DNA from 4 places in the Mesorhizobium sp. M2E.F.Ca.ET.209.01.1.1 genome. Region 4 is predicted to be linked to each of the others. Evidence: riboswitches for the same ligand, from Rfam matches in the RefSeq annotation. Region 4 holds a riboswitch; each other region holds the start of a gene.

Region 1 (4,204 bases), on a different contig from region 4:
ACACCACCAGCATGGCGCCGGTCGCGAGCGTGTTGCCGAGCAGCGCCAGCGCGGTGTCATGCGTCAGCGTCTCGGCCATGATGCCGGAACCGACAACCGTCGCCACCAGCAGACCAGTGCCCAGGGCTTCGGCGACGAACCGGCGCGAGAGATCGAAAGCGTTCATCGGTTGACCCTGGGTCGGGCAAGGAGCGTGACGGTCATTGCCGGGTCCCCTCGCCCGGCGCGCAGCAAGATGCGGCAAGCGCCGGCGCGCAGATTTCCGGGCGGCCCGAGCAGCAATCCTCCATCAGGAACCGGATCAGCCCGGACAGCGCGTCGTATTCGGCGCTGTAGACGATCGAGCGGGCATCGCGCCGTGCGGTGACGAGGCCGGACCGTTCCAGTTCCTTGAGGTGGAAGCTGACATTGGAGGGCGAGACCTCGACCTGTTCGGCGAGCGAACCGGCGGCGATTCCATCCGGCCCGGCGACGACCAACAGGCGCAGCAGGCGCAGGCGCGTCTCCTGCGACAGCGCGCCAAAGGCGATCAGGGCTTGACGTTCATCCATATTTCAATAATCCTTGAAATGTTGAAATGAGGAATAGCCGACATGCTGTCTTCTGACAATCATAAAAACGCCAACCCGATCGATCCCTCCGACCTGACCATCGGCGACCTGCTGAGCGCGCTGGCCGATTACAAGGACAGGCCGCTTGTTTTCCGCTATGACGGGCGGCCGGTTAAAGCAGGCTATCATGTCACCGAGGTGAAGGCCGGGCAGTTCTCGGCGCTGGATTGCGAGGCGAATCCCGAATCCTGGTCGGAGATCTTCGTTCAGCTATGGGACGTGGACGAAGGCGGGCCGGTCCATATGCCGGCCGGCAAATTCGCGGCGATCATCCGCAAGGTCTCGGATCACGTGGCCCTCGACCAATCGGCGAAACTGACCTTCGAGGTCAGCGACGGCGTCCGCCCGATGGAACTGCACCGGGCGGCCCAGCCAAGCGTCGTTGGCGGCGCCATCGAGGTCGAGCTTTCGCCGCGGCCGGCGAGCTGCAAGCCGCGTGACCGCTGGCTGAAGGAACAGGCGGTTGCGGGCAAGCCGTGCTGCGGAGAAAGCCGCTGCTGCTGACCCGGCGAAGGGCGCCGCGCCCCGCCGCATCAGAATTTGATCAGGCCATTGGCCTGCAACAAATAGAGGCCCACGAGAACGATAGCGATCAGCGCCACCCAAACGGCTGTCCTGCTCATGCGTGAAGTCCCAGTTGATCGGCCCTCATGAACGCACGCGCCACGGTTGCGTTCCCCATGTGCCGGGTTGCACGCCGCGCGGGCAGGATCAAGTCACGAATTGCTGAGCGGCGGGCCGCGCGTCAGTCCTTCGGCGCGTTGCTGTAGAGCGCCACGCCGATGCGGTCGTTGCGCCGCCACCGCACCAAGGCGCGATAGGTCGTATCGTCGGCTGGGACCTCGAGCAGGAAGCGCTCCGGGATCTGCGTATCGGCGGCGACGCGCAATTCCGCGCCCTGCTCGTGCTGGTTCCTGACCGAGCAGCCGATCCTGACGGCCCCGGCAATGATCGTGGCTTCCTTGAGCACGAATTCGCGCGCATGAAGACGGCGCTCGGTCTCGGGATAATTGGCCATTTCCGACGGCTCCTAAGGCAAGGCTCTCCTCGCCACGGGCGGCACCATAACAGCGAGGTGTTTCCGTTCCGTTAGCGATCGCTGAAACGACGAGCCTTGATATGCCTCCGCACGGTTGTCGAAGCTTGACAGAATCCGCGTATGTGAAGAACCGACAGTTCAGCCGACGGCAACCCCGCTCGCATGCAGCACCCACCGGCGGCCGTCGCTGCGGAACTCGGTGAGCGACAGCGGCTCGATGTCGATCTTCCAGACCGAGGAGAGCGGCGCGCCCAGCACATGCAAGATCGCGGCGCGGATCGGCACGGCATGGGTGAGCGCGATGGTGTGGCCGCTCTCGCCGGCCAGCCGCTCCATCAGCGCAGCACCCCGCCGGGCCACCGCGGCAAGCGATTCGCCGCCATGGGGTGCTGCGTCGGGATCGGAGAACCAAGCCGCCATGCCTTCCGGGTCCTCAGCCTGCATCGCCTCGAAGCTTTTGCCGGCCCAGCGGCCAAAATCCTGCTCGGCAAGCAGCGGCTCGACCGCCGCGTCAAGGCCGAGCGCCTCGGCCGTCCTGCGCGCGGCAAGCGCCGGACTTGTCCAGACGCGGTCGGCCCGGCGCAGCGACGACGCGACCGCGCCGGCGCGGTCGAAGGCGCTGGGCTCCGGCGCCTCGTCCTTCGGGAAGCGGCCCTTGCGCGTGGCTTGCGTCGCGCCGCTTGCGATCATCGTCAGGCGGGCGAACATCCCAAAACTCCGTGGTCCAGTGAATTTCGGCCGCGCGAAGCCGCGTTGGCCATTACATGTCGTTGACAGGCGAACGAAGTGCTGACAAGTGTTTTAGCGCTATACGGGATTGGAAGCCGGTGCGAGTCCGGCACGGTCGCGCCACTGTGATCGGCACCAGCCGAGAGTCAGGCCTTATTCCGCAGCATAGTTGGATCAACGGGACGCAGTATCCCAAGGGAGCTCAATATGTCCGACACCACCTTCGCCCCCAGCTACGGTCCGGTTGCGATTCCGGTTCGCGAGCTTCTGCCTTGGGCGATCTTCGCCGGCCTGATGCTGATGCTGATGATCTATTTCGTTGGCGCGGAAGAAGGCGCGACGTCGCTGATCCGTGGCACGGCGGTGCACGAATTCGTGCATGACGGCCGCCACCTGCTCGGCTTCCCCTGCCACTAGGAGCGGTTCGGGGAAGGCTGAACCGTCCCAGGTTTTGGTCTGACGCAATTCCGGACGGAAAACCGTTGCACACTTTTCCTGGAATTGCTCTGGAGCGGTTCGGCATCGCTGAGCCGTTCTGAGTTTTGGTCTAACGCAATTCCGAACGGAAAAACGCTTCGAATTTTTCCGGGAATTGCTTGAAGGGACTCTGACATGGTCGGAAAACTCTTGCTGCGCGGCATGCTTGTCGGGCTGGTGGCGGGGATTCTGGCGTTTGCCTTCGCCCGCGTCTATGGCGAGCCGCCGGTCGACAAGGCGATCGCCTTTGAGGAACAGCAGGCCCAGGCGGCCGGCGAGGCGCCGGAACCCGAGATGGTCAGCCGCGCCGTTCAAGCCGGCATCGGTCTCGCAACCGGCGTGCTGGTCTATGGCGCGGCCCTTGGCGGGTTGTTCTCGCTGGTCTTTGCCTATGCCTATGGCCGGTTGGGCTCGCTCGGTCCGCGCGGCACCTCGGCGCTGCTGGCGCTGCTCGGCTTCCTCGCCGTTATCGTGGTGCCGAGCCTCAAATATCCGGCGAACCCGCCCGCGGTCGGCAATCCCGAAACCATCGCCTACCGCACCGAATTGTTCTTCATCATGATCGTCATCTCGATCGCGGCGATGGTGGCGGCGGTCGGCCTGGCGCAACGGCTGTGGACCCGGCTTGGCGCCTGGAACGCCTCGATCGTGGCTGGGCTCGCCTTCCTCGTCGTCTTCGCGCTGGTGAAGGCGGCCCTGCCCGACATCAACGAAGTGCCGGAAAACTTCTCGGCGACGGTGCTGTGGCAGTTCCGCGTCGCCTCGCTCGGCATCCAGCTGGTGCTATGGACCGTCGTCGGGCTCGGCTTCGGCGCGGTTGCCGAGCGCGTGGTCGCGGTGCGCGACCAGCGCGGCCCTGCCCGCCGCTACGCTTGAACTCCCATGCGTTGGCCGCCACGGTTTCTCGCCCTGGCGGCCAATTTTTTCGTGGCGACAGCCCTGCTGGTCTCACTGGCGGCATCGGCGCAGGCGCATAGCGGCTCATCCGCCCCGCCTCCCCCCGGCATCCAGATCCCCAGCCTCACGCATGGCCAGATGGCGGTGATCGCGCATTACCGTGGTCAGATCATCGACCTCGCCCAGCGCCAGACCGTGACCGACCCGGCCTTCCGGCGGCTCTACAATCACGGCAATCTGCAATTCACCTATTGTCTGTGGGGCCTGATGCCGGGAAGCCTCGGCGACGAGGAAAGCCCCCTCAACGAATGCAGCCACGCCTATCTCGCCACCGCCAAGGCGCTGCTCGCCTATATGGCGACGATGCCAGCGGCCGAACGCGAGGCGAAGGCGCTGATCTCCGACATCGACGCCGACATGGTGCGCAGCGGCGCGTCCTGGATCCTGTGCC
Region 2 (4,204 bases), on a different contig from region 4:
AGCCCTTGTCGGCCAGTTCATTGTTGATTTCGAGGAAGAAGGGATCGTCCTCCCCCACCGGCCTGCCGGTGTTGGGGTCGATAATGCCCTTGGGCTTCGGCGCGACGAGGGTGCCTGAACTGTCGTTCAATCCCATTCCAGCGCTCCTTTTTTCCATTCATAGGCAAAGCCGATGGTCAGCACCGCCAAAAACACCATCATCGACCAGAAGCCGAGCATGCCGAGCTTGGAGAAGGACACCGCCCACGGGAACAGGAAGGCGACCTCGAGATCGAAGATGATGAACAGGATCGACACCAAATAGAAGCGGATGTCGAACTTCATGCGGGCGTCATCGAACGAGTTGAACCCGCATTCATAGGCGGAAAGCTTTTCCGGATCGGGATTGCGATACGCCACCAGGAAGGGGGCTATGATGAGCGCCAAACCCACGACCATCGCCACGGCGATGAACAGGACGATGGGCAGATATGAACTCAGGAGTGCGCTCATGCGGCGGCTTTCCTTCGGCGGGGCAGTTCACTTTGATTACAGCAACGAACTCTGATGCGGAAGCGTGACAGTTTAACCGCTGAACCGTTTTAAGAGGCCCATGCTGCAACGCGGCGAGGGTTAGCGCAGCGGTTTCGGTGACGCAAGTCAAACCTTGTTCAAATCGCGACCCTGGACGCCTTATCGGAAGAAACTGGTCCGATCCGCTCCTGTTTGATTTCCTTCACTTTTTACTCCACTTTTCTCTCCTGACATATCTCCCGCCATTTGCCTGCTAGCATGGCCGGAATCACCGGCTAAGAATCCAACGGACGATCGGGGCAAGGACAGCTTGATGAAGGAGAAAATCTCGCTCGCCATGGCGAGGCGCATCGCGCTTGGATCACAGGGGTTCAACGACCCTCGTCCCGGAGGGGTTCCGGATCGCCGGCATCTTGCGCGTGTGCTTTCGCGAACCGGCCTGTTGCAGATCGATTCCGTCAGTGCGGTGGTGCGCGCTCATTATATGCCGCTCTATTCGCGTCTCGGCCCCTACCCGCTTGCGCTGCTCGACAATGCCGCGGTGGGCCGCAAGCGCGCGGTCTTTGAATATTGGGCGCATGAGGCCTCGTTCCTACCCGTCGAGACCTATCCCTTGATGCGCTGGCGCATGCAGCGCGCCGAGCAGGGCGACGAGATGTATCTCGGCCTCGCCAAATGGGGCCGCGAACGCAAGGCGATGATCGACGAGATCTATAAGGAGGTGGCCGATCGCGGGCCGATCGCCGCCTCCGATATCGAAGGCCACAAGGGCAATGGCGGCTGGTGGGGCTGGAGCGAGGCCAAGCATGCTTTCGAATGGCTGTTCTGGGCCGGACGCATCACCACCGCCTACCGGCGCGGCTTCGAACGCTATTACGATCTGCCCGAGCGCGTTTTGCCGCAGGCGGTGCTCGACCTGCCGGTGCCCTCGGTCGAGGACGCGCATCGCGAATTGCTGCGCATTTCCGCCCGTGCCCACGGCATCGCCACCTATGGCGACCTTCGCGACTATTTTCGCCTGGCGCCGGGCGACACCAAGGACCGCATCGAGGAACTGGTCGAAGCCGGCGAATTGCTGCCGGTCAAGGTCGAAGGCTGGGACAAGACAGCCTATCTTCATAAGGACGCGCGCATCCCGCGCCGGATCGACGCGCGCGCCCTGCTCGCCCCCTTCGATCCCGTGGTTTTCGAACGCACGCGCACCGAAAAGCTCTTCAATTTCCGTTACCGAATCGAGATCTACACGCCGGCCGAAAAGCGCCAATACGGCTACTACGTGTTGCCCTTTCTGCTCGGCGACCGCATCGTCGCCCGCGTCGACCTCCGCGCCGACCGCCCGGCCAGCGTGCTACGCGTCCATGCAGCCTATGCCGAGGCTGACGCGCCACCGGAGACGGCAGCCCAGCTCTACGAAGAGTTGAAGCAGATGCAGGGCTGGCTTGGCCTGGAGGCGATCGAAGTGACGCCGGCCGGCGACCTCGGACCGGCGCTGGCCGACATCGCGGTGTCGTAGCCACGCGTTGACAGGCGCCTAGCCGTAAGCCTAAATCCTGACCCAGACGGTCTTCTCCCGGCAAAGGGAGGAGCCAAGAGGGAATGCGGTGCGGAGTTGAAAAATTCCAAATCCGCGGCTGTCCCCGCAACTGTAAGCGACGAGCCCCGGCCGAAAACCACTGGGATGTTCCCGGGAAGGCGGCATTCAAGGCGACGACCCGCGAGCCAGGAGACCTGCCGTCTGAGACTTTAAGTATCCGAATGCCCGGCGGGTTTTCCGGGCAAGGAGCCTGGTTTTGGATCGCAACGGCAGCTTCTCGGCAAATATCGCGGACATTTCGTCCGAGCCCGACGCTTTGGCTGGCGTGACCGTCATCGTCTGCTCGTCCTGCCGCGACGAGACCGGCTCGGACGCCCATCCGCGCGCCGGCGCGCTGCTGGCCGAAGACACACGCTGTGCCGCATCGGGCGAAAACATCCGCATCCGCACCGTCGAATGCCTTGGCAATTGCAAGCGCCGGCTGAGCGCGGCGCTGCTGCGCGACGGCTGCTGGAGCTACGTCTTCGGCGATCTGGAGACGACCAGCGGCGCCGACCTCGTCGCCGGCGCAAAGCTCTTCGCCACTTCGACCGACGGCCTCATCCCCTGGCGCGGCCGGCCCGATTCCCTCAAACGCGGCCTGGTTGCCCGCATCCCTCCCCTCGACATGAAGGACTAACCATGAACGCTTCCGTTTCCCGCGTGCCCTGCACCGTCGTCACCGGCTTCCTCGGCGCCGGCAAGACGACGCTGATCCGCAACTTGCTGGAAAACGCCAAGGGCAAGCGGCTGGCGATCATCGTCAACGAATTCGGCGATGTCGGTATCGACGGCGAGATCCTGAAGGGCTGTGGCGTCGACACCTGCCCGGAGGAAAACATTGTCGAGCTCGCCAATGGCTGCATCTGCTGCACCGTCGCCGACGATTTCGTGCCGGCGCTCGACCAAATCCTGTCCCGCACGCCGAAAGTCGACCACATCCTGATCGAGACCTCCGGCCTCGCTCTGCCGAAGCCGCTGGTCCAGGCCTTCCAATGGCCCACGGTGAAGAGCCGCGTCACGGTCGACGGCGTCGTCGCCGTGGTCGACGGCCCGGCACTGGCCGACGGCCGCGTGGCCTCCGACATGGATGCCCTCCAGGCGCAGCGCGCGGCGGACGTGACGCTCGACCATGACGATCCGGTCGAGGAGGTCTTCGAGGACCAGATCGCCTGCGCCGACCTGATCATCCTGTCGAAGAGCGATTTGATGGATGCGGCGGGCTCTGAGCGCGCGAATGCCGTCATCGGCGAACACGTCGCGCGCGCCGTGAAAGTCGTACCGACCGCGCAGGGCAAGGTCGATCCGTCCGTGCTGCTCGGCCTCGGCCTTGCCGTCGAGGACGATATCGAGAACCGCAAGACCCATCACGACGACGAGCTCGACCATGAGCATGACGATTTCGACTCCTTCGTCATCGATATCCCGTCGATCGCCAATCCGGACGAACTGGCCAAGCGCGTCGCTGTAGCCGCCGAGCAGGAGAACGTGCTGCGCGTCAAAGGCTTCGTCGAGGTCGGCGGCAAGCCGATGCGGCTCCTGCTCCAGGCTGTCGGCCCGCGCGTCAATCACTATTACGACCGTGCCTGGACCGCCGAGGACGACCGCCGCTCGCGGCTCGTCGTCATCGGCCTCAAGGGGCTGAACCGCCCGGCAATCGAGCGTATCCTCGCCGGCTGAGGGAAATCCGGGCTGCGATGCATATCCTCGCCACCACATCCGCTTCGCTCGACGATCTCGCCGAGCCTGTCGACCTCAGGCAGACGCCTGCGGATGTCGTGGCGCTGTCCTTCACCGACAGCGATCTCGCCGGCCTCGCCGCCGCCTGGAAGGCCGATGCGGAGCGGCTGCCCTCGATGCGGCTGGCGGCGCTGCGCGATCTCCGCCACCCGATGTCGGTCGACCTGTGGATCGACAGCGTCGCCCGCCATGCCAAGGTAATCCTCGTCCGCATCCTCGGCGGTTACGACTGGTGGCGCTACGGCTGCGACCAGCTCGCCGCGATGGCGCGCGAGCGCGGCATCAAGCTGGCGCTGCTGCCCGGCGAAAGCCATGACGAGGACCAGCGGCTGATCGAAGCCTCGACCCTGCCGCGCGCGGAGTTGGACGCCCTGCTCG
Region 3 (4,204 bases), on a different contig from region 4:
CGCGACTCGACCGCTCCTCGATCATGAAGCCGAGTGACAGGCCGGGCATGCGGCTGCCGAGCAGTTCGAGCTCCTTGCGGAAGATGATCTCTTCCGGCCGGCGCGCGCAGTTGACGAACCCGACATCGGTCCAGGGCGCGCAGTCGTTCAGCCAGCGCAGCATCGACATCATCGGTGTGACGCCGGATCCGGCCGAAATGAACAGATATTTGGCCGCCGGATGGCTGTGCAGCGAGAAATCGCCGGCCGGCCCGTAGGCCTTCACATGGACGCCGGGCTTCAGATTGTCGAACATCCAGCGCGTGCCGACGCTTCCGGCTTGCGCTTTCACCGTCACTGCGATCGAGAACGGCCGCGACGGCGAGGACGACAACGTGTAGGTGCGCATTAGCGGTCCGTCGGCCGTCGGCAATTCCAGCGTCACGAACTGCCCCGGCTTGTAGCGGAACCAGGTCTGATTGTCGGAGCGGAAGGTGAACGTCTTCACCTGCGGCGCCTCGTCGCTGACGCCGATCACTTCCAGCACCTGCAGCCTGTCGTTCCACGGCGCCATCTCGTCGAGATGGCGATAGAGGCCGAGATCCGTCATCGCATTCACCTCCTCGGCCTTCAGGCGACGCTGCGCAGCGCCGGGCGACCGCCTTCGGCAAGGCGCGGACCGATGAAGGAGGCGTACCACTCGACGAACTGGATGACGCCGCCCTCATGCAGCTCGGAATAGGGACCAGGCTCGTAGGCCGGCGACAGGATGCCGAGCGCGTTTTCCTCGACGATGCGGCGGTCCTGATCGTTGGTCTCGGTCCAGACATGGGTGAGCTCTGCCAGATCGTAGTCGACGCCTTCCACCGCGTCCTTGTGGACCAGCCATTTCGTCGTCACCGCGGTCTCGGTGGCGCTGATAGGCAGCACACGGAAGGTGACGGCGTGGTCGATGAGGATATGGTTCCACGTGGTCGGGTAGTGGTAATGCATCAACGTGCCGATACGGTCGGTGGCGACGCCGGCGGACAGGTTTTTCGTCACGGCGCGCTTGCCGCTCATCGTGTAGCTGACGGCGTCGCGCAGCAGCGGCGCGCGCGTTGCGCGGTATTGCCCGGCCGGATCGATCCGGAACCGGCTCGGCAGACCCGCCGCCTCGCATTTCGCCCAGTGCGCAAGCATTTCCGGATCGCTGTCGGCGCCTTGCACGCCTGTCACCGTCGGCGCTTCCGGAAAAGTCTTGCACAGTTCCGGATGGTTGCCGGCGCAATGATAGCATTCGCGGTTGTTTTCCCAGACGAGCTTCCAGTTGCCCTTCTCGACGATCGTCGATTCGAACGCGACCTTCGCCTCGCTCAGCCGGTGCGGCAGGAGATAGGGTTCGATCATGGCGCGCATGGGCGCGAAGTCGGCAGGCTCCTTTGCCAGGCAGATGAAGATGTAGCCGCCGACGCTTTCGCAGGCCACGGGCTTCAGGCCGAACTGGCCTTTGTCGAACCCTTCCGCCATCTGGCGCGCAAACAGCAACCGCCCGTCGAGCTCGTAAGTCCACTGATGGTAAGGACAGACCAGCTTGGCGGCGGTGCCCTTGTCCGTGTTGCACACGCGGCTGCCGCGATGCCGGCAGGAGTTGTGGAAAGCGTTGATCCTTCCCTTCTGGTCGCGGACCAGCACCACCGGATAGTCGCCGACCTGGACGGTGATGTAGCTGCCTGGTTTCGGCAGCTCGCAATCATGGCCGATGAACAACCAGTCACGATACCAGATCAGCTCCATGTCGAGCTTGAAATAATCGGGATCGGTATAGAAGGGCTGCTCAAGCGAGTAGCCCGGCTTACGGCTCTGCAGGAGCCTCAGCATGTCGTTACGCGCATCCATGTCCTGTCCTCGCATCAAGGACTGAACTGGTGGTGATGGAGAAGAACGACCGCCACCGGCAGGGCCGGGCGCGCGCCGTCCGCCTCTTGACCGCCCACCGCGATCAGTCGAGTTCCAAATGTCTCGGGCTGGTTTCCGGGCTTTGGAGTTGCCCTCGCGGGCAGTCGCAACACCTTCCCAGGCCCATGGCCCAGTGGTCTCCCGTTGCGACTTCACTCCACCACCGTTGCGGGGGCAGCGCCGGATTTCGACCGGCTTCCCAATTCTCCGCGTCGTCGCGACGAAGCGGCACCTGAGATGGCCTGATCTAACCACGACAGCCGGTTTCCCGTCGGCATGAAAACGACATCGCATCCATGCGGCGCGACAATGGACGCCGTATTCACGGTGCCGGTTCCCGTCTTTTTCGCCTTGCCCCCGCTTCCGGGGACGAGGTTCGGGAGGCCTTGGATGGTTAACAGTATCAAAAAGTGACTATTAGCAGATTCTAAAATCGAACCGAACGGTTCGTTTCTGTTGACGGTGCGTGCAGAGCGCTGTGAACGTTGGCGCTCCGACACACTTGGTGAGCCAACTGCATAGATCGCATAAACCATTGATAAAACTGAGTAAAAATGTGGTCATAGGCATGCTTATCAAAAACTTCAAGATGCGGATTCATGGTCCAGACGAAAAAACTTCGTGATTGGAATCCGGCGATCGGCTTACCCAAATGAGCGCTGTCCGAACGACGCGATTTCATTCCCAAGACACGCCGCTAGACGGACGGAATAAAAATACTGGAGTAGCAAAAATGAAAAAGATTGTTCTCACTGCCGCCGCCCTTCTGGCCATTTCGGGCAGCGCCTTTGCCGGTAGCGATAATTACAACTCGCAGGCTGCCAATCAGCCGGCGGCCACCGTCGACTCTTCTTACACGGCCTCGGTCCGCAAGTCCGAACCGGCTGAACAGAAGCCTGTCACCACGGGCGCCGACCGCAACCTTTTCGGTAACAACTAACAGCCGACGTCGAACCGGCGACCGGCTTGCCCGTCGTCTCGGTCGGATCAAGAAATTCAGGAGTCCCTAAGATGAAAAAGATCGTTCTTGCCACCGCGGCTCTCGTGGCCGTTTCCACGGCCGCTTTTGCGGGCAGCGACAACTACAACAACAGCGGCGTCAACCAGCCGGCTCCGGCCGTGGATACGACCCGCACCTCGTCGATCGGCACCGGTTCGCCGGTCTACAAGCTGCTGAACTCGGGCGACGCGCAGAAGTCGGCGCCGCAGGGCAGCGACCGCGATCACTTCGGCAATCGTTAACAGCCGACCGTGATTTAAAACAGGAGCGGCGGGCCAAGGCCCGCCGCTTTTTTCTTTGCCGTGGCGGCTCTGTCCGCTCAGGCCGCCTTCGCTTCTTCGCGATGCAGCGTGAAGGAATGGCCGTCGGCGTCGAAGATATGCAGATCGCCGGCGCTGGCGTTGAGCCGCAGTGTCTCTCCGCGCTTGACCTCGACATTGCCCGGCAGCTTGGCGACCAGCGGCAGGTCGGCGCGGCCGATATCGATATAGACGAGCTGAACCTCGCCGAGCTGCTCGATATAGTCGACCTTGCCCTCGAAGAGGTAATCGGAACCGGTGGCGATCAAGAGATCCTCCGGCCGCACGCCGAAGCTGACCGCGGCGCCATTCGCCGAGGCAGGCGTCGCGATCGGCACCGTCGCCTTGCGGTCGCCGACATGGCTGACCACGGTCGGGTTGCCGGCTTTCTCGATCTTCGCCGGCAATATGTTCATCGCCGGCGAGCCGATGAACTGGGCGACGAACAGATTGCCGGGCCGCTTGTAGAGCTCCATCGGCGTGCCGACCTGCTCGACAACTCCTTCCTTCAACACCACGATGCGGTCCGCCAGCGTCATCGCCTCGACCTGGTCGTGGGTGACGTAGATCATCGTGGTGTTCGGCATCGATTCCTTCAGCTTGGCGATCTCGATGCGGGTGGCGACGCGCAGCGCTGCGTCAAGGTTCGAAAGCGGCTCGTCGAACAGGAACACTTTCGGGTTGCGCACGATGGCGCGGCCGATGGCGACGCGCTGGCGCTGGCCGCCCGACATCGCCTTGGGCAGGCGGTCGAGATATTTGGTCAGCTGCAGGATTTCCGCCGCCTGCCGCACCCGCTTGTCGATCTCCGCCTTGCTTTCCTTGCCGATCTTCATAGAGAAGGCCATGTTGTCGTAGACCGTCATGTGCGGATAGAGCGCATAGGACTGGAACACCATGGCGATGCCGCGCTTCGACGGCGGCACGTCGTTCACCACCTCGCCATCGATCTTCAACTCGCCCCCGGTGATCTCCTCGAGCCCCGCGA
Region 4 (4,204 bases):
TCGCATGATCCTGCTCCTCGACAAGAGTACATAACATAATTACATACGCTGCGTATAAATGTGAGATAGTTCATACGTCGCGTATGTCAATTGGCATACGACGCGTATGTGAATAGGGCCAGGGCATGCACAGACCGCGCAGGGAGATGATCGCCGAGACGCGCGCCAAGCTGATCGCGGCCGCCCGCCATGCCTTCGGCACGATCGGCTATGCCGAGGCCTCGATGGACGATTTCACTGCCTCGGCCGGCCTGACGCGCGGCGCGCTCTACCATCATTTCGGCGACAAGAAGGGGCTGCTGCAGGCGGTGATCGCCGAGATCGACGGCGAGATGGCCTTGCGGGTGAACGAGGTGGCGTCGAAGGCGCCGACCCGCTGGCAGCATTTCGTCGACGAATGCACCACCTATATCGAGATGGCGCTGGAGCCGGAAATCCAGCGTATCATGTTCCGCGACGGCCCGGCTGTGCTCGGCGATCCGGCACAGTGGCCGAACGCCAACGCCTGCATCGCCTCGATGACCGGGCATCTGACCGCGTTGCAGGGGGAAGGGGTTGTCGTCGCCGATGTCGATCCCGAGACAGTTGCGCGGCTAATCAACGGCGCCAGCAGCCAGGCAGCGCAGCGCATCGCCAATTCCAAGGATCCCGAAGCCACCTCGAAGAAGGTGATTGCGGCCTTCAAGCAACTGCTCGAAGGCCTGCGCAAGAAGCCTTGAGGGCACGCTTGGGTAACCAAGCCACCACGTTGTGCACCGGTTTCGGGCCGGTGCAACCCTGCCGCGGTTGACAATAGCCGGGGCGAGCGCATCCTCCTGCGCCAACTCTTAGGGCGTGGAGAGTCGGGGCATGTGGGACTTCAGCATCGCCAGGTCGGTGTCCATCATGATGCGGACATGGCCGTTTATCGTCTTTCGCATGATCGTCTATTTCGGCATCACGGTCGCCTACATCATGGCGACCGGCACGGGTGCCAGTGTCGGCTACGGCGTCGGCCATATCTCGACCGATCCGGACGGCCCGATGTCCTTCGCGCTGTGGGGCGGCGTGGTCGGCTTCGGCGTCGTGTCGATCGCCGTCTACTGGATCCGCGAATACATCCTTTATGTGTTGAAAGCGGGTCATATCGCCGTCATGGTGCATCTGATCGACGGCCATGACGTTCCTGACGGCCAGGGCCAGATCGCCTATGCCAAGGAAGTGGTCACCCAGCGCTTTGCCGAGGCCAACGTCCTTTTCGTCGTCGACCAGCTGGTCAAGGGCGCCATCCGCGCCATCACAGGCCTGATCGGCGGCATCGCCGCCTTCCTGCCCATTCCCGGCCTGAGCGGTATCGTCAGCTTCATCAACACGGTGATCCGCCTGTCTCTGACCTATGTCGACGAGATCATCCTCGGCTACAACATCCGCATCAATTCGAACTCGCCCTTCGAGACGGCGCGGCAAGGCGTCGTGCTCTACGCGCAGAATGGCAAGCACATGGTCAAGAACGCCATCTGGCTGGCGGTGATCATGTGGGGCGTATCCTTCGTTATCTTCCTGTTGATGCTGGCGCCCGCGGCCGCGATCCTGTGGGTCATGCCGGGACAGCTTGCCGGCTGGGCCTTCGTGCTCGCCATCGTCTTTGCCTGGGCCTTCAAGGCCGCCTTCATCGAGCCTTTCGCCATCGCATCGCTGATGCAGGTCTATTTCGAAACCATTGAAGGCCAGACGCCCAATCCCGAATGGGATCGCCGGCTGGCTGAGGCCTCGTCCAAATTCAGGGAACTGCGCGACAAGGCGCTGGGCTCCTTCGGCGGCGGCTCGCGCTGGGATACGCCCCGGGCGGCTTGATCACGGCCTTGGCTGGCGACCTAGCCTTTCAATCGCCGATTTGAGCGGCGCCTCGCCGGCGCCGCGGAACGTCTCGCTCATCACCAGTTCCGGCAGCGGCAGGCGCTTGCCCCAGCCATGCGCTTCGAGGTCCGGCTTCGGCGCGAATTCCGAGACGCGGCCGACGCACAGATAGGCGATCGGCGTGACATGTTCGGGGATCGCGAGAAGCCGCTTCAATGCCTCGGTCTCGATGATACTCACCCAACCGACGCCGACGCCCTCGGCTCGCGCCGCCAGCCAGAAATTCTGCACCGCGCAGACTGTGCTGTAGAGATCCATCTCCGGATTGTGCCAGCGCCCGAGCGGCGAGTGCTTCGAGCGCTGCCGGTCGCAGGTGATGCAGAGGTTGAGCGCGCTTTCGCAAATCCCTTCGAGCTTCAGCTTGCGGTAGAGCGCCTGCCGCTCCGCCTCGATCGCCGGCAACTCCTGCTCGCGCGCGGCGAGGAACAGGTCGCGCACTTGTCTGCGCCGCTCGGCATCGCGGATGACGATGAAGTTCCACGGCTGCATATAGCCGACCGACGGCGCATGATGCGCGGCGGTGAGAAGCCGCGCCAGCACACAGTCATCGAGATCGTCGGCCGTGAAATGGCTGCGCACGTCACGCCTGGTGAACATTGCCCGATAGACCGCGTCGCGCGCCAATTGGTCGAAGTCGTCGCCGCTCGCGGCGATCGCTGCTGCCGTCATCGCTTTTCCCCTTGCGACAAGCAGTCCCCCGCCTGACCAAGCGGAAGACCATGTCTGCCGGGCCGGTCTTCTGGCTCGGGATCGTCCCGCTCCGGCGCCTTCCCGTCATGGACAGTGGCGTTTGCCGGCGCGGTCCCCCTCACAGCGTTGGGCACGCCACGGAGTTCAACCGTGTTCCCGATTCTCCCGCGTCGCGGGCACCAGGCAGCGGAATGACCTTATCGCGAAGTTCGGCACCCGCCAATGGCGCGCACGACATGGGCTGGCGCAATTTCCCCAGCCATTCGGCTTTTCAAACATGGTCATTACGGCCGCAGGTGCCTAGATTAGGCGCCATGGCCACCCGTCTCTACACGCACCCGATCTTCCTCGAACACCTCACGCCGCCCGGCCACCCCGAGCGGCCCGACCGCCTGCGCGCCATCGAACGCGTGCTGGACGACGAGGCGTTCTCGGCGCTCGACCGCGTCAAGGCGCCAGAAGGCGATGAGAAAACCATCCTCTATGCGCATCCCGAGAACTTCGTCGAGCGCGTGCGCGCGGTGATCCCTCAGAGGGGCATCGTCTCGATCGATGCCGACACCAGCGCCAGCCCGAAAAGCTGGCAGGCGGCGGTGACAGCGATCGGCGCGGCCAATGCCGCCGTCGACGACGTCTTCGAGGGCCGCGCCTCTAATGTCTTCGTCGCCGCGCGTCCGCCGGGACATCACGCCGAAAAGACCACCGCGATGGGGTTCTGCCTGTTCAATACGGCAGCCATCGCCGCCCGCCACGCGCAGAAGAAGCACCAGGCCGAGCGCGTCGCCATCGTCGATTGGGACGTCCATCACGGCAACGGGACGCAGGACATCTTTTGGGACGACCCGTCGGTGCTCTATTGCTCGACGCATCAGATGCCGCTCTACCCAGGCACCGGGGCGAAGAGCGAGACCGGCGCCGGCAACATCGTCAACGCGCCGCTCGCGCCTCGGACCGGCAGCGACCTGTTCCGTGACGCTTTCCTGTCGCGCGTGCTGCCGTCCATTGATGCCTTCGCGCCGGATTTGATCATCATTTCCGCCGGCTTCGATGCGCACCACCGCGATCCGCTGGCCGAGATCAACCTGACCGAGGATGATTTCGACTGGGCGACCGGCCAATTGATGGAGCGCGCCGGCCGCCACAGCGGCAACAGGCTCGTCAGCCTGCTGGAAGGCGGCTACGATCTGCAGGGACTGGCATTTTCAGTCGCCGCCCATGTCGGGCGGCTGATGAAGGGATAGGGTATGGCAGTGGAAGGCAATGAGGACGTCAAGGCGATGAGCTTCGAGCAGGCGCTCGACGCGCTGGAGAAGATCGTCGACGATCTGGAGCGCGGCGACGTCCCGCTCGACCAGTCGATCAAGATCTATGAGCGCGGCGAGGCGCTGAAGGCACATTGCGACCGGCTCTTGAAGGCGGCCGAGGACAAGGTCGAGAAGATCAGGCTGTCGCGCGACGGCAAGCCGGTCGGAACGGAGCCGCTCGACGCGGAATAGTTTGGGCGGGCAGAGCAAGCAAGGTAAGGAGTTCAAGCCATGTGCCGCAACATCAAGACCCTGGCCAATTTCGAGCCGCCGGCGACCAATGACGAGGTGCATGACGCGGCGCTGCAATTCGT

The links. A riboswitch is a leader RNA that binds a small molecule or an ion and turns the genes downstream of it on or off. The one in region 4 is predicted to bind cobalamin.
Region 1: linked by a shared signal. The riboswitch ahead of EN852_RS11430 (CbtB domain-containing protein) and the one ahead of bluB (5,6-dimethylbenzimidazole synthase) in region 4 are both predicted to bind cobalamin.
Region 2: linked by a shared signal. The riboswitch ahead of EN852_RS06700 (DUF1636 family protein) and the one ahead of bluB (5,6-dimethylbenzimidazole synthase) in region 4 are both predicted to bind cobalamin.
Region 3: linked by a shared signal. The riboswitch ahead of EN852_RS26510 (aromatic ring-hydroxylating dioxygenase subunit alpha) and the one ahead of bluB (5,6-dimethylbenzimidazole synthase) in region 4 are both predicted to bind cobalamin.

The regions. Positions count from the first base shown of each region.
Region 1 is NZ_SADP02000004.1:452,704-456,907, forward strand. It holds gene EN852_RS11405 (MIP/aquaporin family protein) at 1-166, opposite strand, end outside; gene EN852_RS11410 (metalloregulator ArsR/SmtB family transcription factor) at 201-551, opposite strand; gene EN852_RS11415 (DUF6428 family protein) at 594-1,115, shown strand; gene EN852_RS11420 (PilZ domain-containing protein) at 1,357-1,629, opposite strand; gene EN852_RS11425 (histidine phosphatase family protein) at 1,789-2,358, opposite strand; adenosylcobalamin (AdoCbl) riboswitch at 2,443-2,585, shown strand; gene EN852_RS11430 (CbtB domain-containing protein) at 2,587-2,796, shown strand; gene EN852_RS11435 (CbtA family protein) at 2,992-3,732, shown strand; gene EN852_RS11440 (hypothetical protein) at 3,739-4,204, shown strand, end outside.
Region 2 is NZ_SADP02000003.1:102,628-106,831, reverse strand. It holds gene EN852_RS06715 (NADH-quinone oxidoreductase subunit B) at 1-136, opposite strand, end outside; gene EN852_RS06710 (NADH-quinone oxidoreductase subunit A) at 127-492, opposite strand; gene EN852_RS06705 (winged helix-turn-helix domain-containing protein) at 827-2,026, shown strand; cobalamin riboswitch at 2,057-2,264, shown strand; gene EN852_RS06700 (DUF1636 family protein) at 2,304-2,726, shown strand; gene cobW (cobalamin biosynthesis protein CobW) at 2,729-3,766, shown strand; gene cobN (cobaltochelatase subunit CobN) at 3,784-4,204, shown strand, end outside.
Region 3 is NZ_SADP02000017.1:75,804-80,007, reverse strand. It holds gene EN852_RS26515 (hybrid-cluster NAD(P)-dependent oxidoreductase) at 1-589, opposite strand, end outside; gene EN852_RS26510 (aromatic ring-hydroxylating dioxygenase subunit alpha) at 610-1,857, opposite strand; cobalamin riboswitch at 1,966-2,168, opposite strand; gene EN852_RS26505 (DUF680 domain-containing protein) at 2,651-2,857, shown strand; gene EN852_RS26500 (DUF680 domain-containing protein) at 2,929-3,159, shown strand; gene ugpC (sn-glycerol-3-phosphate ABC transporter ATP-binding protein UgpC) at 3,237-4,204, opposite strand, start outside.
Region 4 is NZ_SADP02000002.1:432,391-436,594, forward strand. It holds gene EN852_RS05505 (MFS transporter) at 1-6, opposite strand, end outside; gene EN852_RS05510 (TetR/AcrR family transcriptional regulator) at 126-719, shown strand; gene EN852_RS05515 (hypothetical protein) at 850-1,833, shown strand; gene bluB (5,6-dimethylbenzimidazole synthase) at 1,834-2,565, opposite strand; cobalamin riboswitch at 2,608-2,785, opposite strand; gene EN852_RS05525 (histone deacetylase family protein) at 2,901-3,827, shown strand; gene EN852_RS05530 (exodeoxyribonuclease VII small subunit) at 3,831-4,082, shown strand; gene EN852_RS05535 (DUF2277 domain-containing protein) at 4,122-4,204, shown strand, end outside.